DNA from 2 places in the Streptococcus sp. STC1396 genome. Region 1 is predicted to be linked to the other one. Evidence: riboswitches for the same ligand, from Rfam matches in the RefSeq annotation. Region 1 holds a riboswitch; the other holds the start of a gene.
The links. A riboswitch is a leader RNA that binds a small molecule or an ion and turns the genes downstream of it on or off. The one in region 1 is predicted to bind preQ1.
Positions count from the first base shown of each region.

Region 1 (9,284 bases):
CAATTTAAGACCAAAAAAGGAGCGCGTTCCTCTATCGAAGCCCTACTCAAGCGGGTCAGTCAAGGACGGGAATTCAACCCAATCAATCCTTTGGTAGATCTTTATAACAGTGTGTCCTTGTCTTATGCCGTTCCTTGTGGTGGGGAGGATTTGGACAAGATTGTCGGTGGTCTTCATCTGGGGAAAGCCAAGGGTGGTGAAGCCTTCTTTCCACTGGGAGCTGAAACGGATGCACCGGCTCTGCCAGAGGAAATCATCTACTATGATGAGGAGGGAGCCGTCTGCCGCTGTCTCAACTGGCGAGAAGCTCAGCGGACCATGCTAACAGAAGGAACCAAGGATGCTGTTTTAGTTATTGAGGCCATCAATGAAGAGCAGACAGCGCGTGCTCAAGCAGCCATGAAAGAACTCCAGTCTCTGGTGGAGGAATATTTCGGTGTCAAGGGTGACATTACTCACCTGACAGCTGAAAATCCAAGTTTGGAAATCTAATCATCAAAAAATCTGGGTCAGAATAATCTGGTCCAGATTTGCTTTTATAGGGCAAAGAAACTTTGGTCTAAACATAACTCTATTTTCTCTTCTTCGTAAGAAACCGACAATAATGCATCTGATTTGAATCATTCAAATCTTAAATTATAATGCTTTTGTATAATAATATCTTTCTCCGGTATAGGGATATTCTTTTAAGGCAAACACTTCTTCATAACCGTGCTTTTTATAAAAATTCGGTGCTTGAAACTGATAGGTGTTCACAAATGAATATTTACACTTTCTTTCTCTAGCCTCTTTTTCTGCCCGGTTCAAAATGTTTGAGCCTATGCCTTGTCCTCGCAAATTCTCTTGCACATACAAATATTCAATTTCTAGCCAATGTCCAAAAGTTTCGGCTACCATGCCAGCAATTAGATTTCCTTGTTCGTCTTCGACATAGATGTTAAGAGGTTCACTTTTTGACGGTTCTCTCTTTGATTGATTATATGCTCTGATTAAATTTCCCAGTTCTTGTGTTTTCTTCGATTCTCTATTTTCCAATCGAAATTGCATTGTAGCCTCCATATTAGCTTCTCAAATAGCCTATTATTATTTCTTGCTTTTAAAAACAAAAATCTTGCTGAAGACATAGTTGAGGATGATAATAGCTACTTGGGCAATGAAGGTTTCGACAGTATTGACCATCTTGATGTCATTGTTGACAAATTGGCCGATGATTTGCGGGAACCAGCTGACAAAGATGATGGTTAGAGCTAGGTCGAGGCCTAGGGTGCTGAGCCGAGCGATAAAGAATTTAATCAGTCTGACTGGCCAGCCCTTTCTTTTTTGCTTGAAAACAATGGTATCGTTGGTCGCAAAGGCAAAAAGAATACCGGCGATATTTCCGATGATGGTCGCAATGATTTCATTCGAGGTCAGAGTATAGAGCAGCATCCGGGTCGCGACAGCTACCACAGTAGTGGCTACTCCAAAAAACAGGTAGGATAAAATTTCATTATCAAAAAACTTTTTTATTACAACTTTCATGATCTTAGTCTATCATATTTTCGGGATTTGTGCTATACTTGAAAGGCTGTGTCTCAATGTGAGAGAGTGGGGAGAAGGAGCTGTTTTAAGAGAGTCTGCGACCTATTTCATTTCCTAATTTTAGCAAGGGATACAGCCCTTGACGCTTAGCTTCTTTCGTCAAGCATATTTTAAGCGGGAAAACCGCTAAAGGAGAAAAAATGAAAAAACAAAACCTAACTGTTCGTGACATGACTCAGATTGCCTTAGTTGCGGCGATCTATGTAGCTTTGACCATTACCCCGCCTTTGAATGCTATTAGCTATGGTGCTTATCAATTCCGTATTTCGGAGATGATGAACTTTATGGCCTTTTATCATCGTAAGTATATCATCGGGGTGACCTTAGGCTGTATGATTGCCAATTTATATAGTTTTGGCATCGTAGATGTCTTTGTTGGTGGTGGTTCCACTTTAGTTTTTTTGACTTTAGGTGTTATTCTTTTTGAAAAATTTAAGAATCAATATATTCTTAATAATCTGATTCGGCTAGATCATTTCTGCTTTGCAATTCTCTTTTCTATTTCCATGTTTACCATTGCTGCGGAACTGCACCTCTTACAAGGTCTTCCCTTTTTCCTCACTTGGTTTACGACAGCGGCTGGAGAATTTGTTTCTTTGCTAATTGGAGCGATTTTAATCAATCGTCTGTCCCAGCATATTGATTTGACGAGATAGATTATAAAGAACAACTATAAAAATGTATAGTTGTTTTTAATTTCCTGTAGATTGTGAGGAACAAATAGAGGAAGATTTCGCCCATTTATGATAAAATAGAAGTATGAAAAAAAGAATTGCAGAATTAGTCAAATTGCTTAATCAATACGCCCATGAATACTATACCAGTGACCGTCCAAGCGTATCTGACAGTGAGTATGACCGGCTCTATCGTGAGCTGGTGAACTTAGAAGAAAAGTACCCATCAGACATTCTGCCTGACAGCCCTACACATCGGGTTGGTGGGAAGATTTTAGAAGGATTTGAAAAATACCAACACCAGTATCCTCTTTTTAGTTTGCAGGATGCTTTTTCACGTGAAGAATTACTGGCATTTGACGAGCGGGTGCGTCGGGAATTTCCCAGCGTTTCCTACTTCTGCGAGCTCAAGATTGACGGTCTGTCTATTTCCCTGACCTATGAAAATGGTGTCTTGATAGCAGGCGCGACGCGCGGAGACGGCTCTGTCGGTGAAAATATCACGGAAAATCTCAAACGGGTCAAGGATATTCCCTTGACTCTCAAAGAGCCTGTTGACTTGACTGTCCGCGGAGAATGCTACATGCCTAAGGCATCCTTTGATGCGGTTAACCAGCTGCGTCAGGAAAATGGCGAGCCTGAGTTTGCCAATCCGCGAAATGCAGCAGCCGGAACCCTACGCCAATTAGATACAGCTGTTGTGGCCAAGCGTAAACTGGCTACTTTCCTCTATCAAGAAGCCAGTCCGACTCAGGAAACCAGTCAGGAAGCTGTTTTGAATAAGCTGGCATCTTTGGACTTCTCAGTCAATCCTACTCATATTCTGGCGGAATCTATGGATCAGGTCTGGGAGTTTATCGAAAAAATTGCTCAGGAGCGGGATAGTCTGCCTTATGAGATTGACGGTATTGTTATCAAGGTCAATGACTTAAGTGTTCAAGAAGAGCTGGGCTTTACTGTCAAGGCACCTAAGTGGGCCATCGCCTACAAGTTTCCAGCAGAGGAAAAGGAAGCCCAGCTTCTGTCTGTTGACTGGACCGTCGGACGGACGGGAGTTGTGACTCCAACGGCGAACTTGACGCCGGTTCAGCTAGCAGGAACGACAGTTAGCCGAGCAACCTTACACAATGTGGACTACATATCTGAAAAAGATATTCGCAAGGAGGATACAGTTATTGTCTATAAGGCAGGCGATATTATCCCAGCTGTCTTGCGTGTGGTCGAGTCTAAGAGGGTGTCAGAAGAGGCTGTGGAAATCCCAAGTCACTGCCCGAGTTGTGGCGGTGAGCTATTGCATTTTGAGGATGAGGTGGCTCTGCGCTGTATCAATCCTCTCTGTCCCGCTCAAATCATGGAGGGTTTGACTCATTTTGCCAGCCGAGATGCTATGAACATCACAGGCCTAGGCCCTGCGGTTGTCGAAAAGCTCTTTGCCAAGGAATTGGTCAAGGATGTTGCCAGCATTTACCGTCTTTCTGTAGAAGACTTGCTCACCTTAGACGGCTTTAAGGAAAAATCAGCCAACAAGTTGTATCATGCCATTCAAGCTTCCAAGGATAACTCAGCAGAGAAATTACTCTTTGGTCTGGGGATTCGTCATGTGGGAAGCAAGGCCAGTCGGATTCTATTAGAGAAATTCCATGACATTCCTAGACTTTCTCAGGCTAATCAAGAAGACATTGCAGCTATTGACAGCTTGGGGACTGTTATTGCTCAAAGTCTGCATTCTTATTTTGAGCAGGAAGGCAGCCAAGTGCTGCTGCGGGAACTGCAAGAAGCTGGTGTCAATTTAGACTATCTAGGTGAAAAAGCAGCTGCTGATGCAGTCCTCTCTGGCAAAACAGTCGTACTGACCGGAAAATTACAAAAATTAACACGGAATCAAGCCAAAGAAAAATTGCTGAGCTTGGGAGCTAATGTTGCCGGAAGTGTGTCTAAAAAGACGGACTTGGTGGTGGCTGGCAGTGATGCAGGCAGCAAATTGACCAAAGCCCAAGAACTTGGAATCGAGATTCGAGATGAGGATTGGTTAGATGGCTTGTGAGGCTGAGTATGAAGAACAAGATAAAAAAAGCAAGATTGATTTATAACCCAACTTCTGGGCAGGAGATTATCAAGAAAAATATTGCCGAAGTCTTGGACGTTTTAGAAGATGTTGGCTATGAGACCAGCGCCTACCAAACGACTCCAGAGCCCTTCTCCGCGCAGCGGGAAGCCGAAAGGGCAGCCAAAGCTGGTTTTGACTTGGTGATTGCTGCCGGTGGTGACGGAACGATTAATGAAGTAGTCAATGGCGTTGCCTCTCTAGATGTGCGTCCCAAGCTGGCCTTTATCCCGACCGGAACGACCAATGACTATGCGCGAGCTTTGAAGATTCCGATGGGGGATCCGGTAGCTGCTGCCCGCATTATTGAGAAAAACCAAACGATTCAGATGGATATCGGCCGGGCTTATGGCAGCAAATACTTTATCAATATTGCTGCTGCAGGTACCCTAACGGAGCTGACTTACAGTGTTCCTAGTGAAGTCAAATCCCGTCTGGGCTATCTTGCTTATGTCGCAGAAGGGGCTAAAATGCTGCCTCGCTCCAAATCTCGTAAGGTACGGATTGAGCATGATCATGGTGTTTTTGAGGGCAAGGTTTCGCTTGTCTTTGTAGCCTTGACTAACTCTATTGGTGGTTTTGAAAAACTAGCTCCGGATACAAAATTCGATGATGGGAATTTTACCTTGATTGTGGTAAAAACGGCTAAGTTATTTGATATGCTTAGCTTGATTATACAAGCAATTAATGGTGGACAGCATGTGACGGATGCCAAGGTTGAGTATCTTAAAACCAGCAAATTGAAGCTAGAAGTATTGGACAAAAAAGCACCATTTATGCTGAATCTAGATGGTGAATATGGTGGTGATACACCAGTAGAACTCGAAGTTTTGCATAATCATCTGGAATTTTTTGCAAATATAGACGAAATTGATGAGAATGCTCTTTCGATAGAATAATTTAGAAATGAAGAGATTAATGAAAATGTTAGACTATAAGGTCATCGTTCACTATCATAATCCTAAGGGAGATTACTTTTCTTATGATTTGTGGCAGTGGCAGACAAATAAATGGGGAAAAGAAGCTTCTTTTTCCAAACTTGATTATTTCGGTATTCAAGGAGAACTATCTTTTAAAACATTGGAGCCTTTGGGACAGGCCCATGTGATTGTCAAGCGTTCGGACTGGTCCAGCCAGTCTTGTGACTATCATATCGATTTATTGCCTGCTCATTTACCAACAGAAGTGTGGCTGATTGAAGGAGACCATCAGGTTTATTATTCCCTTCAGGCGGCTACAACCAGCCACCAATACTCACAGCGCCGCCCTCATAATTTTGATGTGGCTATGCGGTCGGATTATTTTGATGAATGCTGGGGTTACCAAGGTTGGCTTGGTCATCGTCTGCAGGGGCAGACCAACCTGTTTAAAGTCTGGGCTCCAACAGCTAAAAAGGTCGAATTGGTAGTCTATGAATCTTCCAGCAATGAAGCAGCCATTTATAAAAAATTCCCTATGAAAAAGGGAGAAACATACTCGCATGATCATGCTAAAAATACAATTGGAGTTTGGTTGGTTGACGTGCCAGAGGATCTAGCTGGCAAGGCCTACCATTATCATGTTAGTTTTGAAAATCAACATTTTCATACCCGCGATCCTTATACGATAGCCACTAGTCCAGATGGTAAGCGCTCAGCTATTGTTGCTGAAAAGGACAAGACTGTTCCAGGGTTTAAGGTTTGTCAAGGTAAGAAAGCCACCTGGCGTCTCAAAAATCCTAATCAGGCAGTCATCTATGAGATGCATATTCGGGATTTAACCAAATCCAGCAGTTCTGGGGTAGAAGAGAAACTGCGAGGTACCTTCTTAGGTGCTTGCCAGACAGGTACTAGAAATCGTTTGCGATACAAGACGGGCTTTGATTATATCTGTGACTTAGGGATCAATGTTGTTCAGCTCCAGCCGATTTCTGACCGTCACAAGGACTATGATGAAAATGGGCAAGTCACTTATAACTGGGGTTATGATCCGCAGAACTACAATGCGCCAGAAACCAGTTTTTCTTCCAATCCAGATGACCCAGGTCAGGCTATTCGAGATTTGAAAACCATGATTCAGGCCTATCACGATGCTGGCATTTCTGTGACCTTGGACGTAGTTTACAACCATATCTATTCAACTTTTGATTCAGCTTTTCAGGCAACCGTTCCTGATTATTATTACCGGATGAATCCAAATGGTTCCTTCCAAAATGGTACCGGTGTCGGCAGTGAGACAGCAAGCGAGCACGAGATGTTCCGCAAATTCATGATTGATTCGCTGCGTTATTGGGTTGAGGAGTTCAATATTGATGGCTTCCGTTTTGATTTGATGGGAATCCATGATGTAGCGACTATGAATGCAATCCGTGAGGAAATGGATAAAATCGATCCGAGGATTTTGCTTTATGGAGAAGGCTGGGATATGGGAACGGGTCTGATGCCACAGGATAAGGCTAAAAAAGACAATGCTTATCAAATGCCGCGGATTGGCTTCTTCAATGATACCGAGCGCGATGCGGTGAAGGGAGCTGAGGTCTATGGCGGGGTGAAAGCAGGCTTTGTCAGCGGCCAGGCGACCGAAGACATTGTAGCCAAGTCTATTTTGGGAAGCAAGGAGTTAGGCTCTTATTGGTTACCAGAGCAGGTACTCAACTATGTTGAAGCCCATGATAATTTCAACTTGCATGACTTACTGACTGAATTGCATCCACACGATGACGTTTTAACAAAATCCAAACGTATTGAACTGGCAACGGCCATGAATTTACTTATGCAGGGCATGGCTTTTATGGAATTAGGTCAAGAATTCTCACGAAGTAAATTAGTAGCAACAGGTGAAGGCGGAGAAGTGCTGCACAGCGACCGAGAAAGAGCGATGAACAGCTACAATGCCCCGGACGCTGTCAATCAAGTAAACTGGGATTTACTCAATCATCATCAAAACAGCCTTGAATTTATCAAGCAGATCATTCATCTAAAGACAACTGTCAAGGAATTTTCTTATAAGACTTACGCAGATATTTACAAGCATGTCTTTGTCAAATCTGCAAATCAAGGAAGCGGACTACTGATTTTTGAGATTAAGGATGAAAAGCACTATGAAATTATTTTCAACGCCAGTGGCTTGCCTTTCTACCTGTCAAATTCTGATAAGCTTCGTTTGGTAGCTGGTAACAGCCGTCATAAAAGACCATTTTATGTTGAAAATCTGACTGCTTCTGTTTTTGAAGTGATTAACTAATGTCAAGATAAGCGAAATGACTATAAAAAAGGTTGAAGAAACCCACTTGTGGCTCCATTCTTCAATCTTTTTTTGATTGGCGGAAAATAAAAAAAAACTCTCCCAAAACATTTTCAACGTTTTGGTGAGAGTTTTGTAGTTTGATAAATACTAAGGAGTAGCAGTTGAACTAGAGGAACTTGAAGAGCTAGAGGAGCTAGAAGAGTCTCCGCTACTCTCTTCCTCACTGCTGGATTGGAATTGTTCAGGGTGCAGTGCTCGATAGCTTGGCGAATTGAATAAGTCAATGGAGGACACACCGCCACGTTTTGAGTAAAGGCTGGTCGATTGCTCTCCTTTTTCCTTCTCGATGGCTTGGAGAGCCTTGAAGGAGTTGATGTAAGAATAGTCCTCGGGATTGACTTTTCCTAAGTCATTGCCCGTGTAGAAGCGGAGCAGGTCCCCTGTCTGAATCGCATCGCTCATCTTCAGCTGGGTATTGGCTGCTGTCCGAATAGCTTCCAGTTCTGCAGTTGTGGATTCGTCGGGAAGGGTAATCTCGTCCCCAGTTTGTGTGTTGTAAATCCGTCCGCTGTAGCTTGTATATTTAGGGGTTACAAAGTTATTGGTTGAGCGGAAAGTCACGATTTGCTCATGCTGAGGTGAGAGTAGGTCTTGTCCGACTTGAAGGTAATTTTTTGAGTCAATGCCCAATAGATGCTCCAAAGTTGGCAGCATATCTATTTGTCCACCAAAGGTATCAATGATTTTTCCTTTCTCCATACCCGGTATCACCACCATATATGGGACCCGCTGCAGCATAGCGTTGTCATAACTAGACCAGGTTTCAGAGTCTTTGCCTAGAAGTGGTGCTAGAGCTGGATTGCGAGAATTGGAAATTCCATAGTGGTCTCCGTAAAGGACAATAATTGAATTTTCGTACAGTCCAGCTTCTTTTAAATAGTCAAAGAAGGCTTTGACAGCTGAGTCGAGATAGTTTGCGGTTGCAAAGTAGCCATTGATGGTTTCGTCTTTGGTATCTGCAAGCGGGAAACCAATTTCATCGCCAATCAGACTGGTCGTATAAGGATAGTGATTGGAGACGGTGATGTATTTGGCATAGAAAGGCTGCTGTAAATGTTCCAGATACTTGATGGAATCTTTCAGCATGATCTTGTCGTTCAAGCCGTATTGGAAGGAGTTAGTCTCGTCCTGTTTGGTGAAGTAGGAGGCATCAAAGAAATAATTGTAGCCCCATTGCTTGTAGGCGGTGTTGCGGTTCCAGAAGCTGCCAGTATTTCCATGGAAAACAGCAGATGTGTAATTTCCATTTTGAGAGAGGATAAAAGGAGCTGCTTGCTGGGTATTGGTACCACCGTAATTTACCATGAAGGAGCCTTGGTTAAGACCGAATAGGCCTGTCTCTAGCATGGTTTCTGCATCGGATGTCTTTCCAGCCTTAACTTGATTAAAGATGTTAGAAAAGGCCAAAGTTGAGTTGGAATGGTAAAGCGAGTTTAGAAAAGGTGTTACTTCGTATTCCTTGCCGTCCATCTGCAGTTTATAGTCAATTAGAAACTGTTGGAAGCTCTCTAAATGGAGATAAAATACATTGCGGCCCTTAGCAATGCCATAGTATTCAGAATTTGGCTCTGCATAATGGGATTGAATATATTGTTCAACTGGCTCCAGATCTTTGGCAGAGGCTTTAGAGCGCTCTTTAT
Region 1 is NZ_JBZYCU010000003.1:80,395-89,678, reverse strand. It holds gene AC5FEC_RS02000 (B3/B4 domain-containing protein) at 1-492, shown strand, start outside; gene AC5FEC_RS01995 (GNAT family N-acetyltransferase) at 637-1,047, opposite strand; gene AC5FEC_RS01990 (GtrA family protein) at 1,084-1,521, opposite strand; PreQ1 riboswitch class II at 1,632-1,724, shown strand; gene AC5FEC_RS01985 (QueT transporter family protein) at 1,722-2,237, shown strand; gene ligA (NAD-dependent DNA ligase LigA) at 2,341-4,299, shown strand; gene AC5FEC_RS01975 (diacylglycerol kinase family lipid kinase) at 4,308-5,258, shown strand; gene pulA (type I pullulanase) at 5,284-7,581, shown strand; gene AC5FEC_RS01965 (LTA synthase family protein) at 7,732-9,284, opposite strand, start outside.

Region 2 (9,284 bases), on a different contig from region 1:
TGGAATGAAGATGGGAATTCAACACCTAAAGCAGGCGATATCATCACTTTTAACTGGGATCAAAACAGTCAGCAAAATGACGGCTGGGCGGATCATATTGGTATTGTAGAGAAAGTGGAGAATGGCATTATTCATACTATCGAAGGAAACAGTACCAATAATCAGGTGCAACGCAAAACCTATCGTATTGGTCACGGGAATATTCGCGGATTTGCTAGTCCTCTATATAAATAAGTAAAGAAATTCTTTGCACACAGGAAGCAAGTGCCGATAAATTTCAATTGTAATAAGCATCTCATTTAAGCATTACAAACTTTTTCTAGACTCTTTTAGTAGAAGACGGTCTAAACCGTAGCGGAAGTAGGCAACTCCTCAGAGGAATTTTAAAAAGGGAAATTTAGAAGAGAGTAACAAAAACAACAGTACAAAATTAGTGCTGTTGTTTTTGTTAATTCAAATGCATTTTTAAATATTAGTAGATTTTGCAAAGATTCTTGGGCTGACCTTTTTGAGTTGTGGAATGAAGACCAGACTGACCCCGATAACGAGAAGTCGGTCTGCATAGTCAGTCAGTGCTTGGACGATGATGGTACTGGTGACCAAATCTAAGCCTAAGCCATGTAAGCCCTGAACGATGAGGCTGGAACCACTTGGAGTAATCCCTTTGAAGACGATGACGGTAATCAGAGAGGCCAAGGCAGTGGCTGGCAGGGAAACCATAAAAGATTTCCAGAAGAGGTTTAGCCTAGGTTTTGAATCAGCCTTGAAAAAGACTGAGATGAGCAGTGCCAAAAGAATGGCTACTGGAGAGAAATATATAGCAGAAATGTCCGTTGTAAAAGCACTAATCAGAGCGCTGGCAATCGCAGTTCCTACTCCGAAAATAGGTCCTAAAACAAGGCTGGCTAATATCGTTCCAAACGTATCCAAATAAACAGGAAGTTTTAGAAAAAGAGCAATGTTGGCACCGGCATAGTTAAGAGCGATGCAGACAGCAGTAAATGTGATGATAAATGGTGATGTTTTTTTCATAATCTTATCCTAAGTTTAAAGTTTGTAGATCTTGGCAGATGATTTCCTTTGAGGTATTGAGTATCACAGCGAGAAAATCCTGAAAAAAGAGTTTGGTATCTACTTGAGTCAACACTTTAGTGTTTGCTTCTTTATTATAAAAATGATAAGCATCAACCAGCGTTTGTCCCATGGCAATACCCTCCGTTGCAACATCTACATAGGAATCAAAACCATGGCAAAGGTCTTCATGCAGGAAATGGGAAACAGCCAACGGATCGTTGATGACACAACCGATGATATGTTCATACTCCCAATGAAAATCCCAATAGAAACGAGTGATTTTCCCGATGAAGTCAGCGACTTCAAGATTAATAAAACGCATATATTCAAATAGATTGGGTGTTAAGACAATCTTTCGAGTGACATCTAGACCGACCATTTCAATCTTTTTTCCAAGTTTTTCGTAGGTTTCTTGAGCTGCATGCGGATCGCACCAGTAGTTGTATTCGGCCACAGGTGAACAGTTGCCGTGCGATTTGTAGCTGCCGCCCATGCTGATAAATCGGTCTAGATGTTGACCAAGTGTAGGATTTTTCCTGAGAGCCAAGGCAATATTGGTCAAAGGCCCCAGCGCGATGATAGAAGTATTCTTATTGGTCTGGAAGTAGTCTGCCAGGAAGTCATAAGCAGCTTGTGGCTGGGCTTGGGTGGAGCTGCTTCGTGCTATCCCGCTTTCCCCCAATCCATCCATGCCGTGGGTATCTTGAGCGGAGATGAATTCACGAACCAAAGGCTTGTCGGCTCCTGCATAAATTGGAATATCCAGCCGATTCAGCCTTTCCAATATTTTGAAGGCATTTTCTAGGCCTAGTTCAACTGGGACATTTCCAGCAACAATCGTCAAAGCGACCACCTCTAAGTCAGGGTGTTGCAGGGCATAGAGCAGGGCTAGGCTGTCATCTATGCCGGGATCACAATCAATAATAACTTTTCTTTTCATAGGTCCTCCTTTTGAGAAATAAAATAAGGTTGAAACCTCCGTCTCAACCCCTCAGTTAGTTCTGCCAAAGCGGCAGGACACCAGAAAAAACTATGCGCAATTACATTACTTTAGAATATAAGGGTACTTAGTTTTTTATACTGGGAAGTTTGCGAACCAGTCCAAAACAACTGTTTTGAATTATGCATTTACTATCATAATGAAAAATTGCCTAAAAGTCAATGGGAAGGAGGACAAGAATAGTCAGTCTTTTGACTTTATGATATAATAAGATGAAAGAAATGAGGAGAATATAATGGCAAAAATAGTACAAACAGATAAAGCACCAGCAGCAATCGGACCTTATGTCCAAGGAAAAATCGTCGGCAACCTTTTATTTGCCAGCGGTCAAATTCCTTTGTCACCAGAGACAGGAGAAATTGTAGGAGCAACGATTGAGGAGCAGACCCAGCAGGTTTTGAAAAATGTAGCAGCCATTTTAGCAGCCGCCGGAACAGATTTTGACCATGTGGTCAAGGCGACCTGTTTCCTGAGTGATATCAATGATTTTGTGCCATTTAATGAAGTCTACAAGACAGCCTTTAAGAGCGAGTTTCCAGCTCGTTCGGCAGTAGAAGTGGCTCGCTTGCCTCGTGATGTTAAAATCGAAATCGAAGTCATTGCTGAGATTGTGGAATAAATGTTTGGGGCTGGGAAAAGTTTCCTGTCCCTTTTTAGACATGATAGGTTAGAGAAAGGAGAAAGAATGACTGAACACAAGATTCAATTAGTGATTGTGACTGGAATGAGCGGGGCGGGGAAGACCGTAGCTATCCAGTCCTTTGAAGATTTAGGTTATTTTACCATTGATAATATGCCGCCAACTCTGGTGCCAAAGTTCTTACAGCTGGTCGAAGGGACCACTGACAATGATAAATTGGCTTTGGTTGTTGATATGCGCAGCCGTTCTTTCTTTTTGCAAATCCAGAATGTTTTGGATGATTTAGAGCAAAATGAGAACATCGATTTCAAGATTCTTTTCCTAGATGCGGCGGATAAGGAGTTAGTGGCTCGTTATAAGGAAACACGGCGCAGCCATCCGCTGGCAGCTGATGGACGGATTTTGGATGGGATTAAGCTGGAGCGTGAGCTCTTGGCCCCTCTGAAAAATCTCAGTCAAAATGTTGTGGACACAACAGATTTGACACCACGGGAGCTCAGAAAGACCATCTCTGAGCAATTTTCAAATCAGGACGAGATGCACAGTTTCCGGATTGAAGTCATGAGTTTTGGTTTCAAATACGGTCTGCCTTTGGATGCAGATTTGGTCTTTGATGTACGTTTCCTGCCCAATCCGTACTATAAGCCCGAACTGCGCAATCAGACAGGCTTGGACAAGGATGTCTTCAACTATGTCATGAACCATGCTGAGTCAGAAGAATTTTACCAGCATCTGCTGGGCTTGATTGAGCCGATTTTGCCGGGTTATCGGAAAGAAGGAAAATCTGTGCTGACCATCGCAGTAGGCTGCACGGGCGGACAGCACCGCAGCGTAGCCTTTGCGCAACGTTTGGCGGATGATTTGGCAAAAAATTGGCCAGTTAATGCCAGCCATCGCGACAAAAATCGTCGGAAGGAAACGGTGAACCGCTCATGAGAAAACCTAGAATCACAGTCATTGGTGGCGGCACAGGAATCTCAGTTATCTTGGACAGTCTGCGGAAAAAAGAAGTGGAAATCACAGCTATTGTCACAGTAGCAGATGACGGCGGCAGTTCTGGCGAGCTACGGAAAAACATTCAGCAGCTGACTCCTCCGGGCGATTTGCGAAATGTTCTTGTAGCCATGTCTGACATGCCAAAGTTCTATGAGAAGGTCTTCCAGTATCGCTTTGCCGAAGGAGACGGTGTTCTAGCTGGTCATCCTCTGGGGAATCTGATTATTGCCGGCATTTCTGAAATGCAGGGCTCAACCTATAACGCCATGCAGCTTCTGACCAAGTTTTTCCATACGACAGGTAAAATCTATCCTTCTAGTGACAATCCCCTTACTCTACATGCTGTTTTTACGGATGGAACGGAAGTTGTCGGTGAAAGCAATCTGGCTAGTAAGAGTGGGATGATTGAGCGGGTTTATGTGACCAATACTTATGATGATGAAAAGCCTGCTGCTAGTAAAAAGGTGGTTGAGAGCATTTTGGAAAGCGATATGGTGGTTCTGGGACCAGGTTCCCTCTTTACTTCCATTTTACCTAATCTCGTTATTGAGGAAATTGGTCAAGCCCTTCTAGATACAAAGGCAGAAGTGGCCTATGTCTGCAACATTATGACTCAACGCGGCGAAACCGAGCACTTTTCAGATAGCGACCATGTCCAAGTGCTGCATCGTCATCTGGGCAGAAAGTTCATTGATACTGTCTTGGTCAATATCGAGCCGGTCCCGCGTGAGTATATGAATAGCAATAAATTTGATGAATATCTGGTGCAGGTTGACCACGATTTTCGAGGGTTGCAGGAGCAAGTTCCTCGCGTTATTTCTTCGAATTTTCTTTGTTTGGAAAATGGCGGAGCTTTTCACGATGGCGAGTTAGTCGTTGATGAGTTGATGCAGATTATACAGGTGCGCAAATGAGTTTTACAGTTAAGGTCAAAGAAGAGCTTTTAAGCTTAGCTGTAAAGGACAAAAATGAGTTGGCTGCTATCATCAAGATGGCTGGTAGTCTGGGAATTTCTTCGTCTGGCCTTACCTTATCCATTTCAACAGAAAATGCCAAAATTGCCCGACATATCTACGAGCTGCTGATAGACATCTATCAGGTCAAGTCAGAAATCCGCCACCATCAGAAGACTAATTTGCGCAAGAATCGTGTTTATACAGTATTTCTGGATCAAAAAGTGGAAGAAATCCTATCTGATCTACACTTGGCTGACTCCTTTTTTGGTATCGAGGTAGGGATTGACCAGGCTATTCTGTCGGATGATGAAGCCAGTCGTTCCTATCTGAGGGGAGCATTTCTGGCCAGTGGCAGTATGCGGGAGCCAGACTCAGGCAAGTACCAGCTTGAAATTCTCTCCGTCTATTTGGATCATGCTGAGGATCTAGCTGCCCTAATGCGCCGTTTTCTTCTGGATGCCAAGACGATTGAGCGTAAGAAAGGAGCTGTGACCTATCTGCAACGGGCTGAGGACGTCATGGATTTTCTCATTGTCATTGGAGCTATGGAAGCCATGGCTGAGTTTGAGTCTATCAAGCTCCTGCGGGAAGCACGCAATGATCTCAATCGAGCAAACAATGCGGAGACGGCCAATATTGCCCGCACAGTGACGGCCAGTATGAAGACGATTAATAATATTATCAAAATTATTGATAGCATAGGTATTGAACAGTTGCCAGTGGACCTGCAGGAAGTAGCCCAGCTGCGTATCCAGCATCCGGATTACTCCATTCAACAGCTGGCTGATAATCTGAACCGGCCACTGACTAAGAGCGGTGTCAATCATCGCTTGAGAAAAATTAATAAAATCGCAGATGAATTATAAAAGCTGCTGAGATTGAGCTCGGCAGCTGTTTTTTTATAGGCTTGTAGAATGTTTGGGTTGGACCTTTTGGTCGGGATAGATATGATTAATGGCATTGTTGACAGCGGTAGGAGCTTCGCCCAGACCTGTTGCAATTAAATCAATTTTTCCTTCATAGGAACAGCAATCACCAGCTGCATAGATACCTGGTAGAGAAGTTTCCTGCTTGCTGTTGACCAAAATCTTGTGACGATTGAGCTCCAAGCCCCAATTTTTGAGATTGCCGACAGAAGATTTAAAACCGTAGTTAACAAAGAGATGATCCAGTGGTAGGAGCTGACTTTCGTCTCCCTTGACTTGACTGATTTCCAAGTGGGTAATCTTGCCATTTTTGCCGACCAATCGACTAGGAACGAATGGTGTCTTAATCTCAACACTAGAAGCCTTGAGTTCTTCCACACTGTGTTCTAAAGCTCGGAAGTTGTCCCTGCGATGCACCAAGCTAGTTTCTGCAATTTTTTCAAATGCCAGAGCCCAGTCAACAGCCGAGTCGCCGCCCCCCAGAACAACAACCTTTTGGTCAGCGTACTGGCTGATGTTTGAGACATGATAGTGGAGATTGCTGTAAGCTTCGGCATCGTCTAACTCTAGTGGCCGTGGCTTAAAGGCTCCGCCGCCCATAGCGATAATAATGGTTCTAGTTTCATGCTGACCCTTGGAAGTTTCAATTGTAAAGCCATAATCCTTTTTGACAATATCCAGCACCGTTTCATTGAGGTAAATATCAGTCTGGAAAGTCTCCAGTTGCTCAATCAGACGCTGGGTCAGCTCTTCGCCAGTCAGATTGGTAAAGCCCGGAACATCCAGAATCTTCTTTTCTGGATAGAGAATAGCGGGTTGTCCACCCAGCTGAGGCAGGGAATCAATGATTTTGACGCTGGCTTTTCGCATGTGAGCATAAAAGGCGGCAAAGAGGCCGACTGGCCCGCCACCAACAATGGTGATATCGTAGATTTCAGTCATAATTTTCCTCTATTAATTCTTTCAAAAATAAACTCTTTTTATTGTACCATAAAATGTTTTAAAAAGGTCATGAAGTTTATTCTAAGATGCTCAGTATAATAATGAAGCAAAAAAGGAAGGTTTTCAGAAATCTCCGTTGCTACGATAAAGGGAGAGGCTATATAGCTAAAAAGACTTCTTATTGTGATATGAAGCAGGAGAGTGACAGCTGGACGATAGAATCGAGACTGTGAGCTTTGATTGAACTTTTAAAGAAAGTATCTATAGTAGCGGTTTTCACTATCTTTTCCATTATAATTTCCCCGCAAAGCTAAAAAATTTGGTATAATGTTTTATAAATAGTAAGATAAAGTAAAGATTAGAGTAGGAATTATGGCAAAAATCAAAATTGTAACTGATTCATCTATTACGATTGAACCAGAGCTTGTGAAAGAATTGGACCTAACAATTGTTCCGTTGACTGTAATGGTCGATGGCGTGGTTTATTCAGATACAAACCTGAAAGAAGGGGAGTTTCTGCGTCTCATGCAAACCAGTAAAAATCTACCAAAGACCAGCCAACCTCCCGTTGGAGTTTTTGCAGAGGTTTTTGAGGCTCTTGCTGAAGAAGATGCTCGGATTATTTCTATCCACATGTCCCATGCCCTTTCAGGAACGGTTGAAGCCGCACGGCAAGGTGCGACATTGGCCAATGCTGATGTCACTGTTATTGATAGTTCTTTTACCGATCAAGCTATGAAGTTCCAGGTCGTTGCAGCTGCTAAAATGGCTCAAGCTGGTGCAAGCTTAGAGGAAATTTTACAAAAAATAGCAGAAATTAAGGACAAAACGGAACTCTACATAGGTGTTTCTACCTTAGAAAACCTTGTCAAGGGAGGACGAATTGGTCGCGTTACAGGTTTAATTAGTTCTCTCCTTAATATTCGTGTCGTAATGCAGATGAAAAATCATGGCTTGCAACCAATGGTAAAGGGACGAGGAGCTAAAACTTTTAAAAAATGGCTGGATGATTTAATTGATGTCTTGAGGACTAAGGAAGTAGCTGAAATTGGTATTTCTTACTCAGGGAGCCCTGAATTAGCCAATGAAATGAAAGCAAGTTTACAGCCTTATGTGAAGAAAACGATTTCTGTTTTGGAAACAGGCTCGATCATTCAGACGCATACGGGGGAAAATGCTTGGGCAATATTGGTTCGCTACGAATAAATCAACATTAATTTGGAAAAAAACTGTTTAAGACTTGACCTAAGGGCATTTTTTAGATATGATAATACTTGTTAGGGTGATAAGCCCATAAAAAATTTGGAGGATTTGTTAAATGGCTAACAAACAAGATTTGATTGCAAAAGTAGCAGAAGCTACAGAATTGACAAAGAAAGATTCAGCAGCAGCAGTTGACGCTGTATTTGCAGCAGTTACTGAATTCCTTGCAGCTGGTGAAAAAGTTCAATTGATTGGCTTTGGTAACTTCGAAGTTCGCGAACGTGCAGAACGCAAAGGTCGCAACCCACAAACCAAAGAAGAAATCATCATCCCAGCTTCTAAAGTTCCAGCTTTCAAAGCAGGTAAAGCACTTAAGGATGCTGTAAAATAATCTTAGCGATTAATCAAGTTCATCATTTAATTGATGGGCTTTTTTCTTTTTTCAAAGATCTGTCTATCTAGCTCGTATTGCTTTAAAACCCAAAGGAAATCATTTTTTCAAATGCAGTTTCTAGGCTGATGATGGACGTTAGCTAGGATTATTCTAGGTTTAAAAATAAAACTTTGCATAAGTAGGGAGACATCAAAATAAGCCGAGAGATTGTTTGAGCCCATAGTACAGTGAAAATATCGTAAATAGCTGATCTGATAGTTAAGTCAATCATTAACTGTATTTGGGGCAATAGAAAAAGACGACTTTCTATTTTGAAAATCATCTTAGCTTTAGATTAATGACTTTGATTACAAAATTTCTGTGTAGATCTGATATTTATTCTTAACTTTCGGGGAAATTTTATCATCTGTGACAATCGCATTGATATGGTCTAAACGATAAAATGTATAAAAAGAATAACTATCAAATTTACTATTGTCGGCTACAATGTATCGTTCAATCGCATTGTTTAAAATAATCGCATCTGCGCTTCCTTCTTCCTCATTAGCAGTAGTAACGTTATGTCCGTCAATGCCATTGACCCCAACAAAAGCTTTGGAAACCTTAATTTCTTTTAAAAGTTCAACTGCAAATTGGCCGACGAAAGTTTGAGTCTTCATACGATAACGCCCGCCAATTAAAATAATATCAAAATGTGGATTATCTTTTAATTTATCAAAAATTGGTAGAGAATTCGTAACGATATTAACATTTTTCCCATCAAGATAGTCCCCGATAAGAGCCGTTGTCGTTCCGGAGCCAATAAAAACCGTATCTCCATCGGCGATTAAATCGGCACACTTCTGGGCAATTATCTGCTTTTCCTCAATGTTCAGCATGATTTTATCCGTGTGGGGAACTTCATTGAACCCGTCTTTAACTTTTTTATGAGCACCTCCATGGACCCGAGTCAGTAACCCTTGTTTCTCCAAATCAATCAGATCGCGTCGAATCGTCATATCTGTGACATTCAGCAATTCTTTAAGATTCTTGACAGAAACAACTCCTGTTTGATCAAGTTCCTGCAGAATAATTCTATGTCGACTTTCCTTCATAGACCTGCTCCTTTCCTTCTCATGTTTTCTGTTAATCTTTATTTTATTATACTATACTT
Region 2 is NZ_JBZYCU010000002.1:140,925-150,208, reverse strand. It holds partial or broken gene AC5FEC_RS01555 (GBS Bsp-like repeat-containing protein) at 1-234, shown strand, start outside; gene AC5FEC_RS01550 (LytS/YhcK type 5TM receptor domain-containing protein) at 466-1,032, opposite strand; gene AC5FEC_RS01545 (nucleoside hydrolase) at 1,037-2,014, opposite strand; PreQ1 riboswitch class I at 2,136-2,180, opposite strand; gene AC5FEC_RS01540 (RidA family protein) at 2,310-2,693, shown strand; gene rapZ (RNase adapter RapZ) at 2,760-3,650, shown strand; gene AC5FEC_RS01530 (YvcK family protein) at 3,647-4,624, shown strand; gene whiA (DNA-binding protein WhiA) at 4,621-5,532, shown strand; gene AC5FEC_RS01520 (NAD(P)/FAD-dependent oxidoreductase) at 5,566-6,534, opposite strand; gene AC5FEC_RS01515 (DegV family protein) at 6,907-7,740, shown strand; gene AC5FEC_RS01510 (HU family DNA-binding protein) at 7,853-8,128, shown strand; gene AC5FEC_RS01505 (DeoR/GlpR family DNA-binding transcription regulator) at 8,479-9,225, opposite strand.
Region 2: another riboswitch for preQ1. It lies ahead of AC5FEC_RS01545 (nucleoside hydrolase); the one in region 1 lies ahead of AC5FEC_RS01985 (QueT transporter family protein).